DNA from 2 places in the Arthrobacter sp. TMP15 genome. Region 1 is predicted to be linked to the other one. Evidence: predicted binding sites of a transcription regulator. Region 1 holds the regulator's gene; the other holds the start of a gene.
The links. The regulator LexA, encoded in region 1, represses DNA repair genes until DNA is damaged. The targets are predictions, from matches to a motif close to TCGAACANNTGTTCGA.
Positions count from the first base shown of each region.

Region 2: AAFM46_RS07445 (DUF222 domain-containing protein) is a predicted target of LexA. The motif match lies at 4,064-4,079, and genes of this name have one in related genera.

Region 1 is NZ_CP154262.1:1,282,577-1,289,971, forward strand. Features, by position in the region: gene AAFM46_RS05620 (ATP-dependent DNA helicase) at 1-658, shown strand, start outside; gene lexA (transcriptional repressor LexA) at 1,102-1,791, opposite strand; gene AAFM46_RS05630 (LysM peptidoglycan-binding domain-containing protein) at 2,122-2,658, shown strand; gene AAFM46_RS05635 (histidinol-phosphate transaminase) at 3,002-4,099, shown strand; gene hisB (imidazoleglycerol-phosphate dehydratase HisB) at 4,258-4,878, shown strand; gene hisH (imidazole glycerol phosphate synthase subunit HisH) at 4,875-5,555, shown strand; gene priA (bifunctional 1-(5-phosphoribosyl)-5-((5-phosphoribosylamino)methylideneamino)imidazole-4-carboxamide isomerase/phosphoribosylanthranilate isomerase PriA) at 5,783-6,517, shown strand; gene AAFM46_RS05655 (SseB family protein) at 6,521-7,395, shown strand, end outside.
Region 2 is NZ_CP154262.1:1,694,949-1,702,343, reverse strand. Features, by position in the region: gene AAFM46_RS07455 (LacI family DNA-binding transcriptional regulator) at 113-1,249, shown strand; gene AAFM46_RS07450 (pyridoxamine 5'-phosphate oxidase family protein) at 1,326-1,748, shown strand; gene AAFM46_RS07445 (DUF222 domain-containing protein) at 1,811-4,012, opposite strand; gene cyoE (heme o synthase) at 4,344-5,372, shown strand; gene AAFM46_RS07435 (hypothetical protein) at 5,546-6,232, shown strand; gene AAFM46_RS07430 (universal stress protein) at 6,301-6,729, opposite strand; gene AAFM46_RS07425 (transglycosylase domain-containing protein) at 6,836-7,395, opposite strand, start outside.

The sequences.
Region 1 (7,395 bases):
GACTGGTGCAGACGTTGGCTCTCCGTTTGACTACCAGAAACAAGGCATGTTGTATGTTGCAGCTCACCTGCAAAAACCAGGATTTGGAATGTCTGGCGAACAGCTTGATGAACTGGAGGCCCTCATCACTGCTGCAGGCGGCGGAACACTTGCACTATTCTCCTCGCGACGCGCGGCAGAAGATGCGGCTGAGAAGTTACGAAAGAAGCTCAAAGTAAAGATCCTTTGCCAGGGTGATTCCTCGATGTCAGGACTTATTAGAGAATTTGCCGAGGAATCAGACACCTGCCTTTTCGGGACGATGTCGCTTTGGCAGGGAGTAGATGTTCAGGGTGCCTCCTGCAGACTTGTTGTCATAGACAGGATTCCCTTCCCCCGTCCCGATGATCCACTGGTTACTGCCAGGGCAAGAGCGGTGGCCCAAAGTGGTGGAGACGGCTTTATCGCCATCTCGGCCACTCATGCGGCTGTCCGCTTAGCGCAGGGTGTGGGGCGTTTGATTCGTTCAAGTGAAGACAGGGGTGTTGTGGCAGTCCTGGACTCCCGCCTAGCCAACGCTAGCTATGGAGGATTCTTGCGGGCAGCCCTGCCACCGTTCTGGGCGACAAAGGACAGGGCCGTGGCACTTTCAGCGTTGCAACGGCTCTCAGGGAAGTAGTAAGCAACCGGTAGCCGCCGGGCGCCAGTAATTGGCGAACAACCTCCAGTGAGTGCTAGGCAGCCGTGGCGGGCAGCCACCAACAAAAACCCACAAGGCGGGGCCGGGCATTGTGTCCGGCGCATATTCCTTGGCTACACTCTTTCGGCCCCACTCTTTCGGCACCGGTCTTTCGGCACCGGAACTGATGGTGGCTTTATCAAGGCCACCATCGGCTCAGGTTAGGAGATTCAGGCGCCAAGGCCTGCAGGCGCGTGGTTATGAGGACCGTTTCCCCTTGAGGCTCACTATCCGTTCGCTCACTGTCTGTCGGAGCGCTGTTCATTGGTGCGCTGTTTATTGGAGGGCTCTTTGTTGGTGCGTTCTCTAGTTGGTGAGCCCTGGCTTTGCCGAGTCTCGAAGCGCCTGGCTCGAGACCGTGCGGCACTAGAGACTGTGCGGCGCTAGAGACTGCGAAGGACAGAAACCACTTTGCCCATAATGGTCGCGTGATCTCCCAGGATGGGTTCGTAGCGGGTGTTCTGGGGTAATAACCAGGTATGGCCATCGCGTTGCCGGAATGTCTTCACGGTGGCCTCATCCTCCAGTAGCGCAGCCACAATGTCCCCATTGTTGGCTGTTTTTTGCTGGCGTATAACAACCCAATCGCCGTCACAGATGGCGGCGTCGATCATGGAATCACCCTGGACTCTGAGCATGAAGAGTTCCCCGCTGCCCACGATCTGCCGAGGCAGAGGCATGATGTCATCCACGGATTGATCGGCCAGGATGGGTCCACCAGCTGCGATGCGTCCCACAAGTGGCACAAATGCCGTGTCAGAGGAACTGCTGAGTTCGGAAAAGTTCAGCCCGTTTGAACTGCGTAACTTGGACGGAGAGCTAACCCCCTCGATTTCTACCTCCCCAATGTCCAGTACCAGCGGTATGAGGACTTCCATTGCGCGTGGGCGCTTGGGGTCGCGACGTAAATAGCCGTGGCGTTCAAGCTGGGTCAACTGGTGTGTGACGCTGGACAGGCTCGCCAGCCCCACGGAGTCGCCGATCTCACGCATGGAGGGTGGGTAGCCCTTGTCTGCTATGGAGCGCTGTATGCACTCCAGGATCTTCTTCTGCCGGACTGTCAGTCCCTTCATACCGGCGCGACTAGGTGCCTGAGGGATGCGGTGCGGAGGTTCTGGAAGCGCCATGGTTCCGGGGTCCTTTCGTGGCTGCCCTGAACAATGTCAGTGCCTGCTGGTGGACTGCATGTAGCGGCCAATCCTTGTCTAACAAGTTTAAGCCACAAACCAAGCAATTTCAAACATTTGTTCTAGCAGCCCTTGGCAAGTGTCGTCTATAGATGCTAAAACTGTACTAGTAGCTAATTAGAACATACGTTCTATCGAAGATTTAGAGCATGGAAATTTGATCCGATGGATGTTGGTGGCCAGGGATCTTGATCCACGGCGAAAGGACCAGAAATCATGAATGCAATGGTTATCACCGCAACAACAAGCAGTAACAAGTACACAAGCTTCTTCCCCGTGGGCGGTTTTGTCCCCAGCCGGCTCAAGGGGCGAGCGAGCAGCGCTCCACAGGTAAGAGACGTGCAGAGCGGAGACGTGCAGAGCGGAGCCTTGCAGGGCGGAGTCGTGAAGGACGGGCTCGTGCAGAGTCAAGGCGCGCAGATGCGAGTGCAGTTGACTCGTCGTGGCAGGTTTGTACTCTTTGGTATCCCAGCTATAGCAGTCGCTGCGGTGATGGTTTTTGTATCCTTGGCCATCATCCTTGGCTCGATAGCGACTCCGGCACAGGCCTCCGCCAAGTATCCAGCCGTTGACATGGCTGATTACGCCGTGTCCGTGACAGTTCTGCAGGGAGATAGCCTGTGGAGTATCGCCCGCGCATCGAATCCAAACGGCGACGTCCGTGATGTAGTTCGAGAGATCGTAGCCCTGAACGAGTTAGGCAGCGCAGTTCTGCAGGCCGGACAGCACCTGTACGTACCAATTTCCAGATAAGAAGCAATTCACAGCACTTGTGGCTCCACAGCAGGACCAAGGCTCGAGTCTTGGAGTCTTGGAGGCCTGGCTGCTTAGCAGGTGCGGCCGCCTCGGCAACCGTTCGAGTGACGTCGCTGATTTCATTCGTTCATTGTTCGAATAAGGCTGCGGGTTGCATTCGTACGTTGCTTGACTAGCCTCCCGTTTGCAGGAGGGCGCTTGCGGGAGGCAATCTGAATGCGAGAGCCTGGATGAGGATAGCTGAGCCTGGATGAGGACAGATGCCAGCATGAGGCTGATATAGCGTCCGCATGGCGTCACCGTTTCGAACTTTCCAGCTCTCAGCAAATAAGCTTGGTCCATGGATCAGTTTGAACGCCTAAGCCAACTGCCGCTCCGTGACGATCTGCGTGGACAGCATCCCTATGGTGCACCCCAGCTTGATGTACCAATACTTTTGAATGTCAATGAGAATACTTTCGGTGTTCCTGCGGACGCCAGAGAAGCCATTCTTAGTGCGGTGGCAAGCGAGCTGGAAGGCCTTAATCGCTACCCTGACAGAGAATTCACTACTTTGCGTCAAGAACTGGCAGCATACCTAGGCCATGGGCTGGTCGAAGAGAACTTGTGGGCGGCCAATGGATCCAACGAAGTGCTGCAGCAGGTGCTGCAGGCTTTTGGTGGTCCTGGCCGCAGTGTTATGGGATTTCCTCCGACGTACTCGATGTACCCACTTTTGGCCAGCGGAACCGGCACAGCCTATTTGGCTGGGAACCGAGCCACTGACTATGCTTTGAGCGCGGAATCAGCTGCCGCACAGGTGCGCCACCATGGCCCCAACATAGTTTTCTTGTGCTCACCCAATAACCCAACGGGTACCGCCTTGGGCTTAGATGTTGTCAAAGCCGTTTATGACGCGGGCGAGGCAACGCAAACCATGGTCGTCGTCGATGAGGCCTATGCAGAGTTTGCACATGACGGGACGCCCAGCGCCCTCAGCCTCTTGCCTGGTCGTCCACGCCTACTGGTTTCGCGCACTATGAGCAAGGCATTCGCATTAGCCGGTGCCCGGTTGGGTTACATGGCCGCAGCTGCGGAAGTCACTGACGCACTGCGTTTAGTCCGGCTGCCCTACCACCTCTCGGCCATCACGCAGGCTACAGCGGTTGCCGCCCTACGGAATGCAACGTCATTGCTGGCCAACGTGGAGCGGATCAAGATCCAGCGGGATCGGATCGTTGAAGGACTAACACTGTTGGGACTCTCCCCAGCACCGTCGGATTCAAACTTTGTCTTCTTTGGCGGACTTGAAAAACCTCATGAGGTTTGGGAAGCCCTCCTGGCTCAGGGTGTTTTGATACGTGACGTTGGGATCCCCGGACACCTCCGCGTTACAGCGGGCACGGAAGCCGAGACAACTGCGTTCCTTGACGGGCTCCGCGGCATTCTTGCCGACTAATACGGGGCAATTTCACGCCGCCGTAAGTGTGGAACGGCACTGGTTGGGCTTTCCCACGTCTTGTCTTCTAAACTGGTATGAATCACTGAGGATCGTTCGAGCCCCATGCTGCCTGCAAACAGCGGGGGAACGAGCGCACAAATCAAAGGACTGCTGCAATGACTGAGACCACGCCCAGCCAGGGACGTACGGCCCGTTTGGAGCGAGCCACGAGTGAGTCCAGCGTCATGGTTGAGATCAACCTGGACGGTACAGGGGTGTCAACCATCGACACGTCCGTCCCGTTTTATGACCACATGCTGACGGCGCTTTCGAAGCACTCGCTGATCGACATGAACATCAAGGCTACGGGCGATACTCACATCGATGCGCACCACACGGTCGAAGATGTTGCCATCTCCTTGGGTGAAGTCTTGAAAGAAGCACTGGGCAACAAGGCAGGGATTCGCCGCTTTGGCGAGGCAACTGTGCCGTTGGATGAAGCGCTTGCCAACGCCGTTGTTGACCTTTCGGGGCGCCCCTACCTGGTCCACGGAGGGGAACCGGCCGGGCAGGAATATCACTTGATTGGTGGTCACTTCACAGGTTCCCTGACCCGTCACGTCTTTGAAGCCATTACCTTGCACGCGCAAATATGCCTGCACATGACTCTCATCGCAGGGAGGGATCCCCACCACATCGTCGAAGCGCAGTTCAAGGCCTTCGCCCGCGCGTTGCGTGCAGCTGTTGAACCTGATCCCCGGGTGACAGGGATTCCATCCACGAAGGGTCTTTTGTGAGCTCTGGAACAACAGGCATAGCAGCTGCGCACCAGCCAACAGTAACGGTTCTGGACTACGGTTCCGGCAATGTGCGCTCAGCAGTAAGGGCTCTAGAACGTGCAGGCGCTACTGTGACGCTCAGTGCCAAGCCTGATGATGTGCTTAACGCAGACGGACTTCTGGTGCCAGGCGTAGGCGCTTTTGGGTCAGTCATGACCGAGCTGAAAAACGTTGATGCGTTGAGAATGATTGGCCGTCGAGTTGCTGGAGGCCGTGCTGTTCTGGGTGTTTGCGTAGGTATGCAGGTCCTTTTTGACGCCGGTGTTGAACACGGACTTCATGCGGAAGGGATGGGGGAGTGGCCAGGAACGGTTGAGTTACTTCCCGCCGAAGTAGTTCCGCACATGGGCTGGAATACGGTCAAGGCCGCTGAAGGCTCAATGTTGTTTGACGGTGTTGAAAGCGAACGCTTCTACTTTGTGCATTCCTATGGTGTTCAGCAGTGGGACTTCGAGGTTTTGCAACCAAAGATGCGTCCACCGCTGGTGACCTGGTCCGAGCATGGCGCACCATTTATTGCTGCCATTGAAAATGGCCCTTTGTGTGCAACTCAGTTCCATCCGGAAAAATCGGGTGACGCCGGTGCGCGCCTCCTGCGCAATTGGGTGCTCTCGCTGACCAAGGTGGCCAAATAATGTGGTCGCTGCTGCTGATGGGCTTGGCTGGCTTGCTGATAGGCGGCGCTTACACGTTCTATCAGCAGAAAACGCCTCGGTGGATACCAATCAGTTTCGCTTTGCTCGCTGTCATGTCGCTGGTGGCAGCTTATATGTTCACGCTCTAAGTTTGCGGGGTAAGTTCTCCGCAGGCAGCTTTGTCGCTGTCACTTCACATATACAGATCAAATGACGTTGAGGAATCCATGACTACTCCCATTTTGGAATTGTTGCCCGCAGTAGACGTGGCGGACGGTCAGGCGGTGCGCCTGGTGCAGGGCGAGGCTGGCTCGGAAACCGGTTACGGTTCGCCCCTGGAAGCGGCGCTGAACTGGCAGAACGACGGCGCAGAATGGGTTCACCTTGTTGACCTCGACGCCGCATTCGGACGCGGCTCCAACGTTCAATTGTTGCGGGAAATGGTGGGTGCTCTGACTGTTAAGGTGGAGCTGTCTGGTGGCATCCGGGATGATGCTTCTTTGGAAGGTGCACTTGAATTGGGTGTTGGCCGGGTCAACTTGGGTACTGCTGCACTGGAGAACCCCGAATGGACTGCCAAGGTTATTGAACGCTTTGGGGACAAGATTGCTGTGGGACTAGATGTGCGTGGTACCACTTTGGCAGGTCGTGGCTGGACGAAAGAAGGCGGCGATATCTGGGAAGTTCTAGCACGCCTGGAGGATGCCGGCTGTGCCCGCTATGTTGTTACCGACGTTACTAAAGATGGCACGTTACGCGGACCTAATGTGGAACTGTTGCGTGAAATGTGCGCCCGTACGTCAAAGCCCGTTGTAGCATCGGGTGGAATTTCCAGCTTGGAGGACCTGCGTGTGTTGCGCGAACTAGTTGGCGCCGGTGTTGAAGGAGCCATCATTGGCAAGGCGCTGTATTCCGGAGCGTTCACGCTGCCGCAGGCACTTGATGTTGCAGGCCGCCGGTAGGTCATGACCGCGATGCCGAAGAAGGTTCTCCCGGGGCATATTGCCGCGGCTTTGGCTGGTGCCGGTGGTAGCCGGGATTCGGCCGGCCAGCCTTGGCAGGGCCGTGAGTTGGCAGGGGAACAGAAGTACCACAATTTTGACAACGACGACGGCGCTATAGACCCCAGCTATGCCGCCGCCCTTGAAGCACTGGCAACAGGCCATGGCAGCGAAGCCGAAGTTGTGGCTTCGCTGTCCACAATGCGTGTGTTTATTCCAATAGTGGCCAAGCTGGCGGAGCAAACGGTTGGCGCGAACGGCCTGGTCTCAGACAAAGAGTCTGACATGGCGCTGGTAACTGTGCAGGGTCCGGATGGCCGCTTAGCACTTCCAGTGTTCTCACACGCGGCGGCTTTGACGCGCTGGCATTGCGATGCGCGGCCCGTTGCCGTCTACGCAGCCCGTGCTGCCTTGTCTGCTGTTGCTGAAGAGGCTCAATTGTTGGTGCTGGATCCTGGTTCACAGCGGCCCTTTGTTATCAGGCGGCCGGCGGTGTGGGCGCTAGCCCAACAAAAAGACTGGCTGCCCAGTTACGCCGACCCTGTTGTTGATAAGGTGCTTCAAGCCTCCGTTGATGCGCTGGGACATCCCTTCGTGGTAAGCATTTCAGCAACCGCCGGTGAGGGCATAGGATCCCAGTGGGACACTTTGACTAAACCGGTTGGACAGTTGGTTTTAGGTGGAGGTACCGGCCCGGAGCTGAGTGTGACCTTAACACTGCGACCGGGACTTGATCGCTCAGAAGTAGACGATGTGTTGGCCAACCTGCAAGGATTTTGGGCAGCAAATGAAGACTTTGCCTTAGCCGTTGATTCGGTACAAATTCGGTTACTCAGCTC
Region 2 (7,395 bases), 410 kb from region 1:
CTCAAGTGTTGTTCTCTGGTGTTGGCACGTACCAGCAAACCCGGCGTGGCCTGAACTTTGGAAAGCGCTTTCCAATATATGCTGAAGTTAGCTCCGGGTCAAGAGATAGCTGTTGACTCATGCATTATTCTTAGAAAAGGACGCCTCTGTGCCGGTAAAACTCACTGAAGTGGCGCGCCAAGCTGGCGTGTCGCTGGCAACTGCCTCGCGGGTACTGAACGGCTCAAGTAGGACTCCTGCGCCCGATATTGCTGAGCGAGTCAAGGCTGCAGCCGAGGAGCTGGGATATGTGGCCAACGCGCAGGCTCAAGCGCTGGCCAGATCAACCACAGGCTTAGTGGGGCTCGTGGTACATGACATAGCCGACCCCTATTTTTCCGCCATTGCCCACGGAGTGCAGCAGGCGGCCCTTGATACCAACCACCAAGTGTTATTGGCCGGAACTGACATAGAACGCGACGGCGACTCCCCCGGCGGTGCCGAACTAGCAGCCGTGAATGCGTTCATTTCATACCGCACTGACGCTATTATTCTAGCCGCATCCCGGCTTTTGGACGAAGATCCACGGCTGATAATGGCCCTGTCTCGATACGTTAGGAACGGCGGGCGTGTTGTGACCTTGGGAGCTTCTGCTATCCACGAAGCACAGGTGGTGCACGTTGAAAACCACGATGGCGCCGCAGCGCTTGCAGGTGCGTTGCTTGATCAAGGAATACGACGCTTTGTCATCTTGGCCGGCCCACACGACCGCAATACTGCACGGATTCGTGTTGAAGGTTTTTCGGATCGTCTGGCACAAGCAAAGCTCCAGCCGCTCGCCGTGGTGCATGGAGCATTTACCAGCCAGGGTGGCTACGACTCCACGTTAGAGTATCTGGATTCTCTGGGTCCGCTAAGTGTTGCCCAAGAATTGAACGCTGCGGTGGAGTTCGGCGATGGCTCCCCGCTGTGCATTATGGCAGCCAACGACGTCATGGCTTTGGGGGCCATGACCGCGTTGAGGTCTAGGGGTTTACGCATTCCCGAAGATGTTCAGGTAACCGGATTTGATGACATCCCTACTTTGCGGGACCATTTTCCCGGCCTTACCACCTACCGTCTACCGCTTGAAAACATAGGGCGCCTTGCCGCGCAAATGGCGCTTGCTCCGCTGGCAAAGCAGCCTCCCAGTGTTACAGGTACTGTTGTTCTGCGTGAGAGTGCTGGTTCTTTACCTGATTTTGGCACTCAGTCTGTTCCATCTAGTTGAGCCAGTAATCCGCCACGCGGCTTGTCCCATGCCATAGCCATAGCGGCCGCCATGAACTGTGGGGCATAATCACAGCATGACTATTGAAGAGCGTCCCGGCGTGAATATGTCCAACGACGATGCATGGCAGTTTCTTGAACACACCCGTTTCGGTCGCCTCGCACTCAGCGTTGCCAATGAGCCTGACATATTTCCCATCAACTATCTTGCGCACGACGGCAAGCTCCTCATTCGAACAAACCCCGGGACAAAACTGGCAGAACTGACTATCAATGATTCAGTGGCTTTCGAAATAGATGGTCTCACCGAGAATGAAGCGTGGAGCATCGTGGTGAAAGGGAAGGCACGCGTCCTTGAATCCCAGTCGGAGATCGATGTAGTGAGCCAGTTGCCGCTCTTCCCCTGGCTACAAACGCTCAAATACACATTCGTGGAGATCGTCCCAAACAGTGTTCGTGGAATTCGCTTTGAGCTGGGTTCTGAACCTGAACGCTACTAGGATTTCATGACCCTGAACGCTGCGATTTCATGACCCCGCATTCTGCTTAGTCGAGGCCGTGTTTAGGTTGTGTTGTGGTGGGCGAGGTAGTGGTTGAGTGTTTGTTCGTTGAGGGTTTCTTCGTCTTCGGCGCAGGGATATGTTCCTGGTGGTGGTGTTGGTAGGGGTGTGGAGTAGGGGTTTGCTTGGTCCATGTTCTGGATGCGTGCTTCTTCGTGGTCCTCTAGGGCGTTGCGGTCTTCGGTCTCGAGGTGTTTTTTCAACCATTTCGGGTAGCTCGGTGCGTGGTCCTCGTGGGTGGCGGGTGGGTAGTACCGTCCACTCGGTGAGGTCCAGGCAATACGGCCCTGTGTGTTCGTGGGTGTCCAGCCGCGAAGTTTCATCGCTTGGCGTTGGGGTGATTGATCGGTGCGGCAAGCACCATTGCGGGTCCGATCGTCCTTGAAGTGTTTCAGGAGATGATGGTGATGACAGAGAGTCTCTAAGTTATTGAAGATAGATCTGCCACCGTGAGCAAATTTCTTGATGTGGTCAATCTGGCAGTTACTTGCTCTGGCTAAACAACCCGGAAATTGGCAGTATTCATCCCTGATCGCCAGCATAGTCCGCATCGCTTTACTGACTCGGTAGCGCTGCGGGGCAGCGTCTAAGGGCTCGTTACTGACCGGGTCTACCAGAACCCGTAACAGGGACTTCGATCCCTGCGTTAGTCGCCGGGCGACTTCCATACTGATAGGACCAGCCCCTTCAAGCCACGCAGGATCCTGTGTAGCGCCCAGCAACGACAACACAGGTATCAGTAACACCGGTGTCACCTGCGGCAACGGCGGCCATACCTCCTCCATAACAACCCCACCACCCACGCCGGCAGCGCCGCTGTGATTGCCCCGACGATGCCCCCGATGACGACCATCGGTAGTCTGTGATGATGAGCCAGGTAGTGGGCCTGATACTGAGCCTGGTGGTGGGGTAAGGGTTGGTGGTCGGGCTGTGGGGTCCCACTGTGGATCATTGCGGATATCAGGGTCTTTGAATCCTGGATCGGTGTAGTGCGGATCATCAAAGACCGGGATTAGCTGAGGATCTACCCGCCATGATCCTTCATCAGCTGTAAGGTCTTCCTGGTCCCTGCCTTCCTGGTCCCTGTCCTCCTGGTCCCTGTGCGGTTCGGAGTCGAGGGTTGAAAACCACGACTCACCACACCCGGATATTTGACCACAGCCGGATATTTCATCACACCCTGGCATTGCCCCATGCTCGGGCATTTCAGCACTATCTTCACTCGCATCGGGTTGCATGGGTGGGGCGGGGCTGTGGATGTGGTTTTGGGCCATGCTTTGATTCAGTAGCAGGGACGCTGCTACATCGGCACGGAGTTGGGTCAGGGTCCGGGTTTCATGGGGGCCTTGGGCGCTTTGAGCAGTGAGGGTGCATTGACTCCAGATTCCTTCCAGAGTTGGTGCTGGGCCATACAGGCTGAGCCAGGACATTCCGTCGTGGCCACGATTGACTCGTAAATACCTATCGCTCAAGGCGCGTCTGGTGCGGGCAGTGATCGTTTCAGGATAGAGACGTTCACGTTGCCGTCTGGCTTTTTCACGGAAGCTAGAGACCGTGCAGTCTTCGGCTTTGCCGAGTAAGACCTGCTCTAGAGAGTCAACCGCAGCCGCAGGGACACCACTTTGACGGACCAAGGCTGTTTCCTGGGCAATAATGACCGCATAGTCCCAGCCTAAAGCGCCCGTACTCATGCATGAGAGAGTGCCTGGCAACTCCCGCACGAGCGTGCGCGAATGAGTCATTAACTCCCCAGCCACACCCTCAGGGATCTGTAAAACCCCGGCTACCTCAGCGCGGAGCCCGGACATGGACCCTTCACGCTGGAACGCATCAAAGGCAAGGATGCTCCCTTCAAGGCCGCCAGCACAAGAAAGACGCTCCATTAAAACGGCCGCAAGAGCTGCACATTGATTTTGATGCACGCGTAGGGCTTCGATAGCCGCGGTGCACTCATCCATTAACGCCCGCACACACCCTAAACGCGAAGTCGGTAACGCTCCACCCACCACAACACCATCAGCCTCAGAAGCAGTAGTCCTGAGATCACCGTTAGGACCCGGGAAGTCTGGCAGTGACACCATCGCAGCAATATCATTGGCCAGCGGCCCGATCACGGGAAGAACTAGCCCAGCAATGAAGTCCGCCACACCCATTGTGGTGGAGGAAACATCCCGACCAGCCGGGAAATTCATTGAACTACCCATACCACAATTATAGTCCCAAGTTACGGGTATTGCTAGTGATTCTTCAAACTGAAGAATATGTATTCTATATTCTCTATGAATCAGGTCTAGAAAGTTGCTTCGGCGCCACCATCAGAACCTGGATCCCAAACGGATGCCCGAGAGGGAAAAGAAGGAGAGGACGAACCAACCAATTGTTGGCATCCGCCCACACGAGATTGTTCCTTTGCCAGCTAGTCAGTTGACCACTAAAAGCTTGTCCCACTATCGTTTGATCCTGCTCTCGTTAGTCCGCTGAAGATGCCGCCGGAGGATACTCTTGAGATAGTCACTTTTCGTTTTGGAGCTCCTCATGACCACCCGTAGTTCATCAAGGCCCGCCCATCAAGGCACTCCGTCCACCAACACTGAAGCAGCTTGCAAAAAGAGCATAGTTGGAGATATTGGAGAAGCTGTTGGTCCCGGAACTGATGGCAAGGACAGCGCACTTGCAGCAAGAGCCACTGGTACCTCTTGGCGCGCCAGAGCTCTTCGTTACTACTCTCTTGCAAAACCCAGAGTCCTCTATGGCAACGTCCTAACCGCGGCGGCAGGTTTTCTTTTCGCCAGTGAGGGCCGTATCAACTGGGTAGTCTTTCTGGCAGTCTGCCTGGGTACCACCCTGGTCATTGCGTCAGCATGCGTGCTCAACAACATCCTTGACCGAGACATCGACACCCTTATGGATCGAACCAAGAAACGGGCATCCGTGACAGGTGGTGTAGGCGTGCGCAACGCCAGCATTTACGCTGCCGTACTTGGCATGCTCGGTATGGCCATCCTTATCCTCTGGACCAACCCCCTCGTCGTAGGAGTGGGACTGGCTGGCTTCCTCATCTACGTGGTCTTTTACGGTATGTTCTCCAAAAGAATGTCACTCCACGGCACGGTAGTAGGGAGCATCTCCGGTGCGGCGCCAATTCTTGGCGGCTACGTTGGTGCCAGCAATTCATTTGATATGGGCGCGGCCGTTGCCTTCATCATGATTTTCCTTTGGCAGTTCCCTGCGTTCTATTCGATCGCTATCTACCGCAGGGCTGAGTACGCCCGAGCCGGCGTACCTGTGATCTCAGTAGTTCGGGGTAATGCTCACACCAAAGTTCAAATTCTTTTTTACACGGTGCTCTTCGTCGCAGTTTCACTCCTCCCCCAACTTTTCGGCTATACCGGATGGATGTATACGGCCGTCATGGCGGTTCTTGGAGTTGGCTGGCTCGTTGCCGCATTGCGCGGTTTCACTGCCCCTGACGACAACGCATGGGCCCACCTAATGTTTCGCTACGCCCTGATAATGATGTGCGCTATTTCCGTCATGCTTGCCATCGGGCCGCGGCTGCTCTAACGGCTCCTGTGAATACGGCTCCTGTGAATGTGCCCCCGAAGCTAGTGTGATGACGGATTGCTCTTGACCTTCCCCGAATTTAGGCCTGCAATGGAGTATGGCCACGAATAGTGTTGGCCCGCTCATTGTCTGCGGCCATCACCGGCCCGACCTTGTGCTAGGAGGTACTGGAAATGGTTGTTATTGTTCTTCTTTTGCTAGTCACCGTGACGGCTGCGGGCACTGTGTGGCTGATCCATACGCGCACGCAACCGGAGAACGATCCCGATTCCACCTTTTGGTATGCGTTCACCGGGCTCTGCGTGTTACTGCCGATGATTATCATTCCGGCCCTAACAAGCAATCTCACATCCATTCTGTTGCTGGTCTTCGCCATGGCAGCGGCTATTACTACTCACAAAATTCTGCAGCGTCAGCAGGCCACCGCCAACCAAGAGAAACGGCGCACCCAGCTCAGTGTGGCTCTGCTTGCGATCACTGCCCAGCACGATGTCTTGATCGCTCAATGGAGCCGGTACGAGCTCGATCCAGGCGCCGCCATCGAATTTCCCAGCATGAGCGATGTCCGAGTTCCGGAAACCTCCGCATTGATCCGCGCCGTAGCCGCAGCTGCTCGCCTCAGACCCAGTGATTTGCTCGCGTGTGGTTTTGGCCCGGTTCGTTTGAACCGACGCGAAATACGCTCCGATGAGCCCCAGTCATCCCAGACGGACCGGTCCCAGACGGCTTTGGGGCAGATAGACAAGGACGACGGCGTTGGCCCCTACCAGCGGGCAGTTACCGATCTGGCGTGGGCTTTGCAAACGGCAGAGGACGCAGCGCAGCGAAGCCACGCTAGCTGCCTCGAAAAACCGGCTTAGTTCAAGTACCAACTAGTTCAAGTAGCAACTAGTCGAGACCCATCTAGCACGGGATGCCACGGGTGGTCCTACGGAACCACCAGTACCGGAACAGTTGCTTGGTTGACTAACGCGCCACTGACCGAGCCAAGGAGCAGGCTCATGAGTCCGCCTTGGCCGCGCCTACCAATAACCAGCATGCGAGCACCCTCTGAGAATGTTGTCAGAGCACCTGCAGCTTGTCCCTTGATTAAGTGTGCAGAAATCGTTGTCGGGACCTGTTCACCAAACGCTTGAAAAAGCGCGTCGCTGAGAACCTTTTGGGCGCCTTCCTCGAAGCTACCAATACCAAGTGCGGCGTAACTTGAATGCTTTGTGGGCATTTCCCACACCGCCACAGCTTCTACAACCCCGCCCAACTCGTCAGCCAATCTGGCGCCTTCCTTGAGCGCGCTGACAGATGCAGTTGAACCATCGACGCCAACAACAATTCGGATCTCTGATGCAGCCTTGACCACGTTATGCTCCTTCGTACAGCGGGCGGTTCCCGTAGGTCTCCATTCTCGCCCAAAGCGGCGCAAAGGAGGAATAGGTGCTCCTTGAGGCTATGAAACTGCGGCAGGTCTAGGGAGCTGCAGGTGGTGCCGTTGGAATCTGCTGAGACGGCGTCGGTGCCGGAGCGGGTTCTACCGGCGCCGGCGGCTGTGGCGCCGGTTTTGGCGCAGGGGCTGGCGCTTGGGTAGGTTGCTCCTGCGGCTTTGCTGGCTCTTCTGTTGCGGGGGGTTGTGCTGGGAGTTGGGCGAAGGCAGGTCTGTCGCCCGGCTTCGGATCAGTTACCCCTGCAATCAGGGGTGCTGTTGGTGCCAACATGTCGGCTGGGGGCTGGGCAAAAGGCACGGGAGCGTAGGACGGGTTTCCGGCCGCTGCGTTCATGATGGCGGCCCATTGGCCACCAGCGAGGTCTGCGCCATCAACACCGGTGAAGTACCTGCCGTTAATGACTATGTCTTGATTTACCCATTCTGGTCCGTTGCCTTGGTAGCTGCCAAACCATGACGCAGTAGCGATGCCTGAGGTTGCTCCGATGGTCCAGGTGTCAATATTTCCATCAGTTGTGCCGGTTTTAGCGAAAGCCATCGATTTATCATTCAGTGGGATGTTGTAGCCCGATCCACGAACCAGCA